Regions from separate parts of the Niveibacterium sp. COAC-50 genome, predicted to be linked through region 2. Evidence: predicted binding sites of a transcription regulator. Region 2 holds the regulator's gene; each other region holds the start of a gene.
The links. Region 2 encodes sigma-54, which starts transcription at its own class of promoters, with help from an activator protein. Its sites were predicted from a motif close to TGGCACGCTTNCTGCTNA; they were not measured.
Positions count from the first base shown of each region.

Region 1 (5,299 bases), on a different contig from region 2:
GTCGCGCTCAAGACGTTCGCGGCGCGCGTCTGCCAACTCGCGGGTGAGCGCGTTGCGCTTCTTCTGCTGCGCCCGGCTCCAGATCACGCCTTTGGCGTGCTGGAACGATTGCACCAGCGGCAGATTGGATGGGCAGACGTACGCGCAACAACCACAGGCCAGACAATCGTCAAGTTGCAGACTGGCGGCACCGTCGTAATCTGCAGCGCGCACGCGTGCAGCAATTTCCAGTGGCTGCAGACCCATCGGGCAGGCCTTGACGCACGAGCCGCAACGAATGCAGGCGGAAGGTGCGGGCCGCGCGATTTCTGCTGCAGTGAGCGCGAGCACGCCGCCGCAGGCCTTTACCGTGGGCACCTGGGCATGCGGCAGCGCAAGCCCCATCATCGGTCCGCCCATCACGAGGCGGGCTGGCGTTTCCTTGAGGCCGACGAATGCCAGCAGGTCCTCGACGAGCACGCCGACCGGCGCCAAAACGTTGCCTGGCGCGGCGACCGCCCCGCCATTGACGGTGACGATGCGGCGATAGAGCGACTCGCCATGGCGCAGCGCGCGATGTATCGCCGCACAAGTGCTGACGTTGTTCACCAGCACGCCAATGCTCGCAGTGCGCGCCCCGGCCGGGACCTGTTTGCCGGTAAGCACTTCCACGAGCTGGCGATCGGACCCCATCGGGTAGCGCGCCGGCACCGGGCAGATGCGGATCGCGGCGTACGGCCGCGCCGCTTCGCGCATCGCAGCAATCGCTTCCGGCTTGTTGTCTTCGATGCCGACCAGCGCGGTGCTTGCACCGACTGCATGCATCAGGATTCGCACCCCGTCGATCACCTCGTCGGCCCGATGCCGCATCACGCTGTCGTCACTCGACAGGTAGGGCTCGCACTCGCCGCCATTGATCACCAGCGTGTTGACCTCAAGCTTGCGGCCGAGCTGCGCCTTGGGTGCCGACGGAAAGGTCGCACCACCGAGTCCGACGATGCCGGCATCGGCGATGCGTCGCGTGACTTCCGCCGGATCAAGCGCGAGCGGGTCTTCGACGCCTGCGGTGGCAAACGCGCGGTCCTCGCCATCGAGCGTGATCGTGATCGCGTCGAACGGAAGCCCCGAGGGATGCGGTGCGGTCACTGGCCCGATCGCGCTCACGACGCCTGACGACGGTGCATGCACGGGTGCGGAAACACTGCCCTGCGCTGCAGCTATCATCTGGCCACGAAGCACGATGTCACCGACAACCACCACTGGCTTGGCAGGCGCCCCGACATGCTGTAACAGCGGCACACACAGCTTTGCCGGCAAGGGCATCACACGCAGCGGCACGTCGGCGGCCGGGCGTTTGTGGTCGTCGTGCGGATGCACCCCCCAACGCCCACCGTTGAGTTTTTCAAGTAGGCCCATTCACGTCATCCTCAGGCGAAGCTCGGCGCTGCCCAGTTCCATTCCTGCAAGCTCTGCGGCAACGGGCGCAGGCTGATCGCACCCGTCGGGCAGTCCGACACGCATACACCGCAACCGGTACATGCCTGGTGCAACACCCCATGAATCTGCTTGCTGGCGCCGACGATGGCATCCGTGGGGCAGTTCTTCATGCAGCGCGCGCAGCCGATGCAGATGTCTTCCTGCACATCGGCGATCTTCGGGCTGTAATCGCCCGCTGCGCCTGCGTCGAACGTAATACCCAGTTTCTCGGCGATTGCCTGGGCCAGCGAAGCCCCACCACCCGGACACACGTTGGCAGGCGCGGACCCGGCCACGAGCGCCTCAGCGGCAGCAGTGCATCCAGCGAGCCCGCACTGGCCACAGTTGGTACCCGGCATCATCGCGGCAAGCTCGCTGGCGACTTCGTTGCCTTCAACGGCGAAGAAGCGCGAAGCGACGCCGAGCAACACGCCCAGCACCAACCCAAGGGTCGAGAGAATGAATATCGGCGCAAGCATCGTCACCTCCGTCAGTTGAAGTTGAGACCGGCAAACCCCATGAACGCGAGGGCCAGCAAGCTGGCCAGCACGAAGCTGACCGGCGGCCCGTCGAGCAGCTTGGGCACACGGGCGAGCGCCAGCCGCTCACGCAGGCCGGCGAACATCAGCATCGCGAGCGTGAAGCCCAGCGCCGATCCGAAGCCGTAGACCACGCTCTTGACGAAGCTGCCACCGTCCTGAACGGTAAGCAGCGCGAGGCCGAGCACGGCGCAGTTGGTCGTAATGAGTGGCAGGAAGATGCCCAGCGACTGGTACAGCGCCGGCATCGTCTTCTTTATGACCGCCTCGATGAACTGAACGGTCGCGGCAATCACGACAATGAATGTCAGGATGCGGAGAAATTGCAGCCCGAGCGGAAGCAGGATGAAGTGATCCAGCACCCAGCTCGCCGCCACGGCAACCGTAATGACGAAGGTTGTCGCAAGCCCCATGCCGAAGGCACTGTCCATGCTCTTCGACACCCCCATGAATGGGCACAGGCCAAGGAACTTGGTCATCACCACGTTGTTCACCAGGGCGGTGCCGACCAGAAGAATCAGGTATTCACTCATGCGGGTCGAAGCCTCCTGCCCCGCTTTCGCATGGAGCGTGCCAAGTCGATGCACGGCGCACCGGGGCAGTGCGCCAATGCCCCGCCGGCCCTTGTGTGTGGCGCGTTCGGGGCTGGTGCCGCGCCAACGTCGTTCGCAAATTCACGTGTCAGGGATGCAACAAACCGACGTTGCGTTGTGACGAATCCTCACAACGACACCAGCATTTGACGTCGCTCAAGCGCGGTGGCGGGGCGCGGATTTTCGGCACGGTTGCTGCATTGCGGTAGGCGAGCGTTCAAACGAGGCCCACCATGCCAGAGCAGAAGAAGACCGCCGCCACGAAGAAGGCCGCACCGGCGGTTGCCCGGAAGATTCCTGCCGCGCTATTCCGTGCCGCAGTCGAACAGGCCGACATCGCGATCTCGATCACCGACCCGCGCGCACGCATCGAATATGTGAACCCGGCGTTCACACGCGTCAGTGGCTACAGCGTGGGCGATGCCGTCGGGCAGCATCAGTCGATCCTGTCGAACCACACGACGCCTCCCGACGTGTACAAGTCGATGTGGCGCCGTATCACCGCCAAGGAAACATGGACCGGGCGTCTGGTGAACCGCCGCAAGGACGGCGCCCCTTACCTGGCCGATCTCACCGTCACGCCGGTGCTGGACGAGGCGGGCCAGATCACCCATTACCTGGGCCTGCAACGCGACATCACCGCGCTGCACAAGCTCGAATGCGCAGTGCGCAACCAGAAAGCGCTGATCGAGTCGGTCGTCGACGGCGCCCCGCTGGTGCTCGCCCTGCTGGATATTGGTGACCGCGTCGTGCTCGACAACCTCGCCTACAAGGCGCTGATGTCCGACCTCGGCATGGCCGAGCCGGCCAAGGTGCTGCTGGACGCGATCCGCAACGAACTGGGCAGCGGTTTCGGCCCCTTCAAACCCGGCAGCCACGCCTTCCTCGACCGCCAGGTGCGGCTCGACCGCCCGCACTGGCGCTCACCGCGCTGGTTCTCGTGCTCCGCCGTGTGGGTCGCGGCGGATAGCGATGAGGCGGACGACTTCTATGCCAGCAAGGGAGAAGCCTTCTTGCTTCTGGTGGCCACCGATGTGAGCCGGCAAGTGCAGGAGCAGGAGAAGGCGCGCATCGCTGCCTTGCAGGCTGTGATGGCCGAGGAAAGCCGCCAGCAAGCGCTGCGTGAGAGTCTGTCCGCCGCGGTGTACCAGATGGAGGGGCCGCTCAACATTCTCGGCTCGGTCGTCAACATGATGGGCCGACGCGGCTGCGACCCGGCCCAGGCGGCACTGGCAGATGCGCTCAAGGCGGGCCAGACCGCGCTTGAGACCCTGCGCAGCGCGATTCCGGCGCGCGCGCAAGAGGCCAGCACAGCGGTCAACCTCAATGAAGTGGTGCGCGATGTGCTGGATCTCTCTGCCGTTCGGCTGCTCACTGCCGGCGTATCCGTGAGCTGGCAGCCTCAGCTTGTGCTGCCGGCCATCCAGGGCTCGCCGACGCGTCTGAGGGCGCTGCTCAAGGCGCTGGTCGACAACGCGATCGAGGCGATGAACATCAAGGGTTGGCGGCAGCGCGAGCTCAACATCAGCACCCGTACGCTGCACAGCAGCCTGGAAGTGCGCGTCGAGGACAGCGGCCCTGGCCTTCCGGACGAACTGCGCCTGAAGGCCTTCGAGCCCTTCTTCAGCACAAAGAAGCAGCAGGGCAATCACCTCGGCACAGGGCTGGCCGCCGCTCAGCAGGTGGCGGTGGATCACGGGGGCAGCATCGAGTTGGGTAATGCGGCAGGCGGTGGCTGCACCGCGCTGCTGGTGTTGCCCCTGCTCCGCCACGCGTCGGCATCGATGACGCCGCTCAACAGTCGCGAGATCGGGTAAGGCCATGGACACCGAAGGCGCACTCCACCGAATTCAACTCGAAACCCTCTACCGCGTCAGCGTAATCCTCTCGCGCACCCTCGACGTCAAGCAGGCACCGCAGGAGGTGCTGCGGGTCCTCGAAGAATCCGCCGGCCTGACGCGCGGCATGATCAGCGTGCTGGATTCCGATAGCGGAGAACTGGTTGTCAACGCCTTGCAAGGTGTCGAAGCAGAGGACTTCGAGCCGGTCCGCTACCAGGCTGGCGAGGGCGTGCTCGGGCTGATCCTCGAAGAAGGCAAGACAGTCGCCCTGCCCTCCATCGCGAGCAATCCGCGCTTCCTCAACCGGCTTGGCATCTACGAACGTCGCCTGCCCTTCATCGCGGCACCGATCCACGTTGGTGGCACCTTGCACGGCGCGCTCGCGGTGCAGCCGAACCGCCTTGACGATGGGCAGCTCGCGGTACGCGCACGCTTCGTCGAGATGGTCGCCAACCTGATCGGCCAGAGCGTGAAGCTCTCGCTCGACGTGGCGCATGAGAAGGAAACGATCGCCGAAGAGCGTGACACCTTGCGGCGTGCGGTGCGCGGCCAGCACGGCTTCGACAACATGGTCGGCCACTCGGCAGCGATGCGCCGCATCTTCGAGCAGATCCGCATGGTGTCGAAGTGGAACACCACCGTGTTGATCCGCGGCGAAACCGGCACCGGTAAGGAGCTGATCGCGAACGCCATCCACTACAACTCGCCCCGCGGCCGCGGCCCCTATGTGCGACTGAACTGCGCATCGCTGCCGGAAAACCTGCTCGAATCGGAACTCTTCGGCCACGAGAAAGGCGCCTTCACCGGTGCCGTGGCGGCACGCAAGGGACGCTTTGAAATGGCCGACGGCGGCACGATCTTCCTCGATGAA
Region 1 covers NZ_JABCJM010000003.1:224,382-229,680, forward strand. The annotation lists gene rsxC (electron transport complex subunit RsxC) at 1-1,395, opposite strand, end outside; gene HH302_RS14145 (RnfABCDGE type electron transport complex subunit B) at 1,407-1,934, opposite strand; gene rsxA (electron transport complex subunit RsxA) at 1,946-2,527, opposite strand; gene nifL (nitrogen fixation negative regulator NifL) at 2,821-4,404, shown strand; gene nifA (nif-specific transcriptional activator NifA) at 4,409-5,299, shown strand, end outside.
Region 1: a site for sigma-54 is predicted at 2,772-2,789, ahead of nifL (nitrogen fixation negative regulator NifL). Genes of this name have one in related genera too.

Region 2 (5,299 bases):
AAACAAAAACCCCGCCTAAGGGCGGGGTTTGGTCGCAGCGGCGAGGGTTCAACCCTTAAGGCATTCGCTCATGAACTTCTTGCGGTCGTCACCCGTCTTGCCGGTTGCCTTTTCGTTGCAGACTTTCATCTTGTCTTGCTGCGAGGTGCTGGACTTGGCGTCCGCTTTCGCATCGGCGGCGGGCGCGGCAGCGGGTTTGGCGCTGAGGCAGTCGCTCATGAACTTCTTGCGTTCATCGCCCTTCATGCCCGTCGCCTTTTCATTGCAAACCTTCATCTTGTCCTGCTGGGCGCTGGGTGCCTTGGCATCCGCTTCGGCGGCGGCGGGCTTGGCGCTCAGACAGTCGCTCATGAACTTCTTGCGCTCATCGCCCTTCATGCCGGTCGCCTTCTCGTTGCAGACCTTCATCTTTTCCTGCTGCGCAGTCGGCTTTTTCGCCTCGTCGGCGGCGTGGGCGGGGAGCAGGGCGAACTGCGCGGCCAGAGCTGCAGCCAAGATCACAAGCTTATTCATGCTAGGCCTCCGGAGGAGAGATTGGGGTAGAGCCGCCACCGATGTGGCGGAAGGAGATGCGGGCGTTCGGGCTACAGGTCTTCTTCGTCGAGATCCAGCGCAGAGCGTTGGCGATCAACGAATTCCTGCATCGAGTCTATGCCACGTAACTGAAGAATGGTATTTCGCACCGCCGCTTCCAGCAACACCGCAAGGTTGCGGCCGGCGGCAACCGGCAGGGTGACGCGGCGGGTTGGTACACCGACGATATCCTGCATATCGTCTTCCAGCGGCAGGCGTGGCATCTGCGCGCTTTCGCCGCGGATCTGGCGATGCAGATGTACCACCAGCTTGAGCTTCATCTTCCGGCGGCATGCGGTTTCGCCGAAGATCGTGCGGATGTTCAGGATGCCGAGACCACGGACTTCCAGGAAGTCCTTCAACATTGGCGGGCAGCGCCCTTCCAGCACACCGGGCGCGATGCGCGAGACTTCGACCACGTCGTCCGCGACGAGACCGTGACCGCGCGAGATCAGTTCGAGCGCAAGCTCGGATTTGCCGGCACCGGAATCGCCGGTGATCAGCACGCCGAGCCCGAGCACATCCATGAACACGCCGTGCAGCGAGGTCTTCTCGGCAAGGTTGCGCGCAAGATAGGTGCGCAGCGAATCGATCACGCGGGCCGTCTCGGCCGAGGTTGTGAACATTGCGACGCGTGCGCTTTCGAACGCACTCTGGATCAGCGGCGGCACTTCACATCCGTCCGCCACGATCATCGCTGGCGGGTGCGCCAGCAAGATGCTCTCCAGCTGATGCTGTACCTTGTCGCGTGCCTGGCGACGAATCCAGCCCAGCTCCGCCTCGCCCATCACCTGAATGCGGTTCGGGTGGATGATGTTGAGGTGGCCTACCAGCTCGGCTGGCCACACTTTCTCATTTGGAACCTGAACCTCGACATCGAGCGGGCCGGCGAGATGGCTCAGGCCGAGCCGGTCGCGGTTGTCCTCGTAGATCCGGGCGACGCTAGTTCGCCGCATTCGGGTTCCAGTTCACGAACAGGGTGTGGGCCTCGGACGCATCACTGGCCTGCGCCAGTGCATCGCGGAAGCTGCGGTCGGAGAACATCTGTGCGAGCTCCGATAGCAGTCGCAGGTGGTGCTCGGTGGCGCTTTCCGGCACCAGCAGCACGAACATCAGATTCACCGGCTTGCCGTCCGGGGCCTCGAATGGCACGGGCTGCGCAAGGCGGATGAAGGCACCGACGGCGTCGCGCAGGCCCTTGATACGGCCGTGCGGAATCGCAATGCCTTGTCCAAGGCCGGTGGAGCCGAGCTTTTCACGCGTGAAAAGTGCGTCGTAGACGGCGCTGCGCGCGAGTCCCTGATGGTTTTCGAAGAGCAGGCCAGCCTGTTCGAAGACGCGCTTCTTGCTGCTCGCCTCAAGATCGACGAGCACATTGGACGGCGGCAGCAGCGGGGCGATGAGATTCATGCTTGGGGTTCAGAAATGCACTGCGCGCCCGAAGGCGCGCAGATCCGGGGTCAGCTCATGTTCGGCGCGGGGGCTTTCCGCAAGCTTACGCGCCGGGATTCACTAGAGCGACCGTGATTACGATTCTGCAGATTGGCGCTTGTGCGCCTCGTGGCCGTGATCGTAGGACTTTTCCTTGTGCTTGAGAACCTGCCTGTCCAGTTTGTCCGTCATGGCGTCGATTGCGGCATACAAATCTTCGTCAATGCTCTCGACGAAAATGTCCTTGCCGCGTACATGTACCGTCACTTCCGCCTTTTGCTTCAGCTTTTCCACCGACAGGATCACGTTAACGCTCGTGACGTGATCGAAGTGGCGAATCACGCGATCCAGTTTCGATGTTACGTAGTCGCGGAGCGCGGCGGTAACTTCGAGATGGTGTCCGGTGATGTTCAGGTTCATGATTTATCCTCTCAGATCATCTTGCGCTGGCTGACCGGCGGGATGTTGAGCGACTCGCGGTACTTTGCGATGGTACGCCGCGCAACGACAATCCCCTGCTGGCCGAGAAGCTCGGCAATCCGCGCATCGGATAGCGGTTTTTTGCGATCCTCTGCCGCGACCAGCTGGCGAATCAGCGCACGAATCGCCGTAGCTGAACACGCGCCGCCAGAATCCGTGGCGACGTGGCTGCCGAAAAAATACTTCAGTTCAAGGATACCTCTTGGCGTGGCCATGTACTTCTGCGTGGTCACCCGAGAGATCGTCGACTCATGCAGATCAAGCTGCTCTGCGATTTCGCGCAGTGTCAGCGGACGCATTGCCACGTCCCCATAATCGAAGAACTGCCGCTGGCGGTCAACGATTGCCTGGGATACCCGCAGGATCGTGTCAAACCGTTGCTGCACGTTCTTGATCATCCAGCGTGCCTCCTGCAACTGCCCGGCCAGTGATCCGGCCGAGCCGCGGTTCTGCTGCAGGATTCCGGCGTAGAGCTGGTTGATCCGCAGCTTGGGCATCGCGTCCGGGTTCAGTGTCGCACTCCAGTGGCCGCGCACCTTGCGCACGATCACATCCGGGATCACATATCGCGTCTCGATTGCGGCAAACCGCGCACCGGGGCGCGGATCGAGGCTGCAAACGAGCTGGTGCGCCTCGCGCAGGGTTTCGTCGCTGCAACCCAGATGCCGCTTGAGTCGCACGAAATCCCGCGCGGCCAGCAGCTCCAGATGCTGCTCGACGATGATGATCGCGGCTTCACGCGCAGCGCTCTCAGGCAGCAGGCGCAATTGCAGCTTCAGGCATTCGCCTGGCGAGCGTGCGCCGATGCCCGGCGGATCGAGGTTCTGCAGGTGCGCGAGGGCGATCTGCAGCTCGTCGACGTCAACTTCAAACTCGGACGGCAACAGCTCCAGCAGTTCGTCGAGCGGCTGGGTCAGATAGCCATCGTCGTCGAGCGCTTCGATCATGAAGCGCAGCAGCGCGCGATCGCGGTCCGACAGCGGCATTAGGGCAACTTGTTCATCCAGGTGGTCGCGCAGGCTCGTCTGCGCAGCACGGAATTCCTGGAAATCCGTCTCGTCGTCATCGTCGCGATTGCCGCTGCCGCTGCCGCCGCCTTCGCCGGACCACTCGGTGGGGCCGTCGTCATAGCTGCCGGCATCGTCGAAGCTCGGCTCGCTTGGTTCGGGCGAGGTCTCGGCCGCTTCGGCCGCCGCATCGTTGGCGGTGTCGGTGCGTTCGTCGCCGCTCGGCGCGGTGGCGGATTGCCCCCAGGCTTCCGGGTCCGACTCGGCGTCTTCGCGTTCGAGCAAGGGGTTCTCGAGCAGCATGCGCTCGATTTCGCTGTTGAGCTCCAGTGTCGATAGCTGCAGCAGCTTGATCGACTGTTGCAGCTGCGGGGTCAGCGCGAGCTGCTGGGAGATGCGGAGCTGGAGCGAGGGCTTCATCGTGGGGGTTGCGCGATCAGAGTCGGAAATGCTCGCCGAGGTAAACCTCGCGAACCTTGTCGTTCTGGACGATTTCGTCGGGGCGGCCGCTGGCGAGCACCACCCCTTCGGTGATGATGTAAGCGCGGTCGCAGATGCCCAGCGTCTCGCGCACGTTGTGATCGGTGATCAGCACGCCGATGTTGCGATCCTTCAGGAAGCGGATGATCTTCTGGATATCGATCACCGCGATCGGGTCGACGCCGGCGAAGGGTTCGTCGAGCAGGATCACCTGCGGGTTGGTGGCCAGCGCGCGGGCAATTTCAACCCGCCGCCGCTCGCCGCCCGAGAGGGACATCGCGGTTGCATCGCGCAAGTGCGTGATGCCCAACTCGCCCAGCAGCTCATCGAGCCGCGCGGTGAGTTTGTCCTTCGGCAGCTTCTGCAGTTCGAGCACTGCGAGGATGTTCTCGGCCACCGTGAGCTTGCGGAATACCGAGTTTTCCTGCGGCAGGTAGGACAAGCCCAGATGCGCCCGCTTGTGGATCGGCAGGTGGGTGATTTCCTTGTCGTCGAGGGTGATCGTGCCGCCGTCGGCACGCACCAAGCCAACGATCATGTAGAAACAGGTCGTCTTGCCGGCGCCGTTGGGGCCGAGCAGGCCGACCACCTCACCGCTGCCGACTTCGAAGCCGACATCGCGCACGACAGTGCGTGCCTTGTAGCGCTTGGATAGACCGCCTACCTTAAGCAGACTCATCGAACGGCTCTTTCAACACTTTTCTTACGACCTCCGCGGAAAATCCGCGGGCGGTCAGAAAGCGCGCCTGGCGCGCCCATTCCTTTGCATCGCCCGGCGTACTGCCGAACTTGCGCGCCCACACTGCACGGGCGCGCTCCAGTTCTGTCTCGCCCAACTCACTCGCCAGCGCTTCGGAGATCGTTTCCGGATCCACGCCGCGCTGTGCGAGTTCATGCTGGATGCGTCGCTGGCCGAGCCGGCCGGCACGGCTGCGCACGTAACTTTCGGCAAAGCGGCTGTCGGACAGCAGGCCCAGTTCGCTCATCCGGTCGAGTACCGCTTCGACCGCGTCCGGCTCACCGTGCGCGGCCAGCTTGCGCGCCAACTCGGCCCGGCTGTGTTCGCGCTGCGCCAGCGTTCGGAGCGCGCGGGCCTTCAGCTCGTCGCCGCTCATCGCCAATGTGCCTCGTCGGTTCAGGCCGCGGCGGCTTCCCCAGCCGGCAGTTCAGGTAGGCCCAGTTGTACGCGGATCTTGTTCTCGATTTCGCGTGCGGTTTCCGGGTGCGAGCGCAGGAATTCGCGCGCGTTGTCCTTGCCCTGGCCGATCTTCTCGCCGTTGTATGCGTACCACGCGCCGGACTTGTCGACAAAGCGCTGTTCGACGCCC
Region 2 covers NZ_JABCJM010000002.1:555,074-560,372, reverse strand. The annotation lists gene HH302_RS10070 (PsiF family protein) at 49-513, opposite strand; gene hprK (HPr(Ser) kinase/phosphatase) at 585-1,529, opposite strand; gene ptsN (PTS IIA-like nitrogen regulatory protein PtsN) at 1,516-1,983, opposite strand; gene hpf (ribosome hibernation-promoting factor, HPF/YfiA family) at 2,101-2,424, opposite strand; gene HH302_RS10050 (RNA polymerase factor sigma-54) at 2,436-3,911, opposite strand; gene lptB (LPS export ABC transporter ATP-binding protein) at 3,928-4,650, opposite strand; gene recX (recombination regulator RecX) at 4,637-5,086, opposite strand; gene recA (recombinase RecA) at 5,107-5,299, opposite strand, start outside.

Region 3 (5,299 bases), on a different contig from region 2:
TCGCGCATCAGGCGCGTGGCACGCTCCGATGGCACCGCCATGCCGTCATCGCGAACCTCAAGCGCAAAACCACGCCCCTCCCCGCACAGATGTACCGCAATCGTTGGCCGGCCGCGGGAATCAGCTTTGTCGCGTGCGTTCTGGACACAGTTGTCGACGAATCGATCGAATAGGCCCGCCGGCACGCTCAACATCGGATCAGGGCTACCGACGCACGCCACATCGTGCAATCGCGCCTGCAGTCGCGCCCACCAGTCAGGCAGCATGATCGACTCGCTTGCATCGGGGCCGGGCTGGCGCAGCTTGTCCAATGTCAGCCGCAGACGCGCGGCCAAAGTGGGCAGCTGGCGCTGGATCAGCGCTTGCGTTCCCTCAGGGTCGCGAGCAAAACCGCTCTCCGCCGCGTAGAGAATCGCCTCAAAGGACTGCAGCAGATTCTTTACATCGTGGGTCAGCCGCGCGCCAGTCTCATGGATCGCTCGCAAATAGCCGATCTCAGCAAGGTCGGCAGCCTGCCGCCGGGACACCAGGAATTCGGCAAGGATGTTGACCATCAAATCCCAGCGCCAGAGCGTGACCGCATCCGCCGTGCCGCGTGTGCCAATGGTCACCACCAGGTCACCGTGTGCAATCCGGTTCGTATGGCGACCGAGGCGCCCGACACTCCCATCAAGCCCCGGCTCTGCTTGCCAGGCGACACCCGTCACACCGGGCAACTCCAGCATCCGACTCGCCGCGGCGGCAAGAAAGGCCGTCGCCGAGGGCGCATTGCGCGCTTCTTCCGATACCTCGCCCAGCCATTCCTCAAGCGGCAATGACCCAGCCAATGCGCGGCGCGACAACAGCAGCGCCACGCCGGAATAGCCCCCCCTCGGATTCCAGAGCCAGCCCAACATGAGCAGCACAACGGCGACCGAGCCCACCGACTGAAGCAGCGCTCGCTCGTAAGAAGCGCCCGTCAGAAACATGAAGGCCAGCGCAGTCAGCACGATCACGCCCACCGCCAGCATCGCAGTGGCCGCGGCGGCGAAGTCCGGCAGGGCGCCCGCACGCTGCCGCCGCTTCGTCAGCGCAGCCAGGGCAACCAGGACGACGACCACGTAGCCGCTGTCACGGGCGAGCCGCGCGAGCAGACGTCGCACGTCCGGATCCAGCGGCACGCCGAGCGGCACCACCCAGGCCAGCAGAACGAGTACGAGATAGCCGAAACCGAGCAGATCGGGCAACCGGTCCCGCCGAGCGCTACGGCTGGCCGCCTGCGCAACGACGAGGCCAGCCAACATGCAGAGCCATACCGAGAGACTCACCCAGCCCAGGGCCCACTGGAAAGCGACAAGCCCCGCGAGCAGCAGCACCAGCGGCATCACATCGAGCCGGCGATTGGCCGACACCATGGGCTGCCAAAGCAGAAACGCACCCAAGTGCGCCGTCAGCAACATGCGGCCGGCCCAGCCGTCGAACCCCGCCACCAGCGCAAGTTGCAGACACGCCAACATCGCGGCCAGCGCGTGGCCTGGCTTGCGCACCGTGTCGCGCCAATGGTCGCCGGCGCTCACTGCCATTTCGACGATGCGTCCAGATTACGTCGCAATAGCGTCGAATTTTCGACACCACACCCCAAACAGCGACGCCTCCCTCGCGACGAACCCACGGTATCACTGGACTGCCGCGCCGCCCGCGTTCGGGCACGGATCCTGCTGATCATCTCGGGCACACAGCCTCCAACGGAATTCCATCATGAAACGGCAAGCCGGCTTCACCTTGGTCGAGATCGCAATTGTATTGGTCATCATCGGTCTGCTGCTTGGCGGCGTCCTGAAAGGCCAGGAGTTGATCGAGAGCGCCAAGGTCAAGAACATCGCCCAGGACATGCGGGCCATATCGGTCGCGGTGCTGACCTACCAAGACAAGTATCGGGCACTCCCTGGCGACGATAGAAACGCACCGACACGATGGGCGGGGGCCTGCATTCCGCCTGCGGCTACTGCCGGCAATGGGCTTATCGATGGAGCGGACTGGAACGCGGTTGGCGCAACGGAACCGGCATGCGTGTGGGATCACCTGCGGCGAGCCAACCTCCTGACCGGAGATCCGAGGGCGGGAAACCCAACCCATGCCGATGCAGGCACGTTCGGCGTCGTTAGTTCAAACGCGAATGCTGCAGTAAACGACACGCCAGGCACACTGATCGTTTGCGCCGACAACATCCGGGGCCGACACGTTGTGCCTCTGGATGCCATGCTGGACGACGGGCAGGTTGGAACCGGCTCAATGCGTTCGCGTCTGGGTCCTAGCGGCACGCCGGCGGCTGCACAGAGCGCGCCAATCAATGAAGGCGCCTCCTACGAAGTCTGTATGGGGTTCTAATCCCCGACTGTGCGAACGGGCCGCATAGCGGCCCGTTCTAGTTCACACCCCCTGCAACAACCTTGCCTCCGCCGTCGCCAGAGACTCTGGCGTCCCCAGCAGCACCACCACGTCTCCGATCTCGAATACCAGATCCGATTCGGGGTTGATCGCACGCACCCCGCGCCGGCGCACCGCGGACACTTTCGCCCCCGCCTCCGGCAAAGCCAACTCGGCGATCGATCGCCCGATACAGCCGGCACCGTCGGGCAGTGCCACTGAATGCAGGCGCTCAAGCGTAGCGTCCGGGTCGTCCGCGGCATCGGAGCGCCCGTGGAAGTAGCCACGCATCAGCGCGTAGCGCTGCGAGCGGATATCACGCACACGGCGGATCACACGCGACAGCGGCACGCCGGTCAGCGCCATGGTGTGGCTGGCGAGCGTGATGCTGGTCTCAAAGATGTCGGTGACGACCTCGGCGGCCCCCGCAGCCGTCAGCTTCTCAAGCTGTGCTTCTTCAAGCGCACGAACAACCACCGGGATGTCCGGCCGCAACTCACGCACCAGATCCGTAACCCGACACGCAGAGCCAACGTCCGCGTAGGACACCACGATCGCAGCGGCGCGCGCCACGCCCGCCGCAATAAGGGTTTCGCGACGCGCGGCGTCACCATACACAACGGTCTCGCCGGCCGCCGCGGCTTCGCGTACGCGATCGGGGTCCAGATCGAGGGCGACGTAGCCAACGCCTTCCTGCTCGACGAAGCGCGCCAACAGCTGACCCGTGCGGCCATAGCCACAGATGATCACATGCCGTTCGGTCGTCATCGATTGCGCAGCCACGCGTGTGAGCTCCATCGATCGCAGCAGCCACTCCGACGCGACGAAACGCATCACCAGTTTATTGCTAGCTTGCACGATGAAGGGCGCAGCCAACAACGACAGCACCACGGCGGCAACCGCGGCCTGAATCAGCGCATCGCTGCCGAGTTTGTTGGCGGACATCTGCGACAGCAGCACAAAGCCAAATTCGCCGCCAGCGCACAGCCACAAGCCGCTACGTACCGCGTTGCCCGGCGTGGCGCCGAAAAGGCGCGCTGCCGCAAACACCACCGCGAATTTCGTCGCCAGAATGCCAACCAGCATGCCCAGCACCAACAGCAGATGCCCGAAGATCACCCTCGCATCGAGGAAGGTGCCGACCGTGACGAGGAAGAGCCCGAGCAGCACATCGCGGAACGGCTTGATGTCCTCTTCCACGCGATAGCGATACTCGGTCTCAGAGATCAACATGCCGGCCACAAACGCGCCCAGCGCCAGCGACAGGCCAAAGTGCTCGGTTAGCCAGGCCAGCCCCAGCGTCACCAGCAACACATTGAGCATGAACAGTTGCGACGAACGCCGCCGGGCCACCAGCAAGAACCAGCGCCCGAGCAGGCGCTGCCCGAAATACAGCACGATCGCCAACAAAACCGTGGCCTTGAGACCCGCAAGCAAGAGCAACTGCAGTTGCGCCTCGGGCGGCTGAGAAAGCGCCGGGATCAGCACGAGCAAGGGCACCACAGCAAGATCCTGGAACAGGAGCACCCCCATCACCATGCGGCCATGGGGCGCATCGAGCTCCATCCGATCAATCAACAGTTTCGACAGCAACGCGGTGGAGGACATCGCGAGCGCCCCCCCAAGAACCAGCGCAGCCCCCGGCTGCACACCCAGCAGCGTGCCGAATCCAAGTGTCAGCAGCGTCGTCGCCCCGACCTGCGCCGCACCGAGGCCGAACACCAGCCGCTTCATGCTCATCAGATGGGGCAGCGAGAACTCAAGCCCGATCGTGAACATCAGGAACACCACGCCGAACTCCGCCAGGGCACGAGCGCTCGACTCATCCGGTATCAGGTTCAGTCCCGCCCGGCCGATCAACGCACCGACGGCGAGGTAGGCCAGTTCGCCCGGCAGGCGCATGCGGTGAAACAGCATCACACCGACCACGGAGGCGGCGAGCAGCAACAGGACGAAATCGAGCGTATGCAACGGCGACATGGGCGTGGTGGCAGCGGGCCTCACCTCGAAAGGGCGGCAGGACCCGTCTGTTATAATGAGGATCGAGTTTAACCGTTGCGCGACCATGCAAGAAACCAAGCCCCAAGCCGTTTCCCGGGCGACCGACGACGAATTGCTGTCACTCGGTCGCGACGTGCTGTCGATCGAAGCCGAGGCGGTTCTGACCCTGGCGCGCAGACTGGACGCCAGTTTCGTTGCTGCGACCCGGATGATTCTGGGTGCCAGCGGTCGCGTCATCGTTACCGGCGTCGGCAAATCCGGCCACATTGGCCGCAAGCTCGCCGCCACCTTTGCCTCCACCGGTACGCCAGCCTATTTCGTGCACGCGGCCGAAGCGGCGCATGGCGATCTGGGCATGATCACAGCGTCGGATGTCGTGATTGCGCTGTCGAACTCCGGCACCACCGGGGAGGTCCTGACGATTGCCCCGCTGATCAAACGCCATGGCGCGCACCTGATTGCGATTACCGGTAATCCGTCATCAGCACTGGCCAAGCTTGCGGACGTGCATCTCGACGCGACGATCGAGCGCGAGGCCTGCCCGCTGAACCTTGCACCTACTGCCAGCACCACCGCAGCCCTTGCGTTGGGCGACGCGCTTGCGGTTGCACTGCTCGATGCGCGCGGCTTTGGCCCGGACGATTTCGCCCGTTCGCATCCCGGTGGCGCACTGGGCCGCAGGCTGCTGACCCGCGTGTCCGACGTGATGCGAACTGGGGAGCGCATTCCACGCGTACCGGAAACGGCGACGTTTGCCGAAGCGCTGCTTGAGGTCACCCGCGGCGGCATGGGCATGACCGCAATCGTGAACGATCAAAACCACGCTATCGGCATCTTCACCGATGGCGACCTTCGCCGCCTGCTTGGTGCCGAAACCGACATGCGCGGCCTG
Region 3 covers NZ_JABCJM010000005.1:17,557-22,855, reverse strand. The annotation lists gene HH302_RS17290 (ATP-binding protein) at 1-1,562, opposite strand, end outside; gene HH302_RS17285 (prepilin-type N-terminal cleavage/methylation domain-containing protein) at 1,738-2,367, shown strand; gene HH302_RS17280 (monovalent cation:proton antiporter family protein) at 2,410-4,386, opposite strand; gene HH302_RS17275 (SIS domain-containing protein) at 4,472-5,299, shown strand, end outside.
Region 3: a site for sigma-54 is predicted at 1,684-1,701, ahead of HH302_RS17285 (prepilin-type N-terminal cleavage/methylation domain-containing protein). Genes of this name have one in related genera too.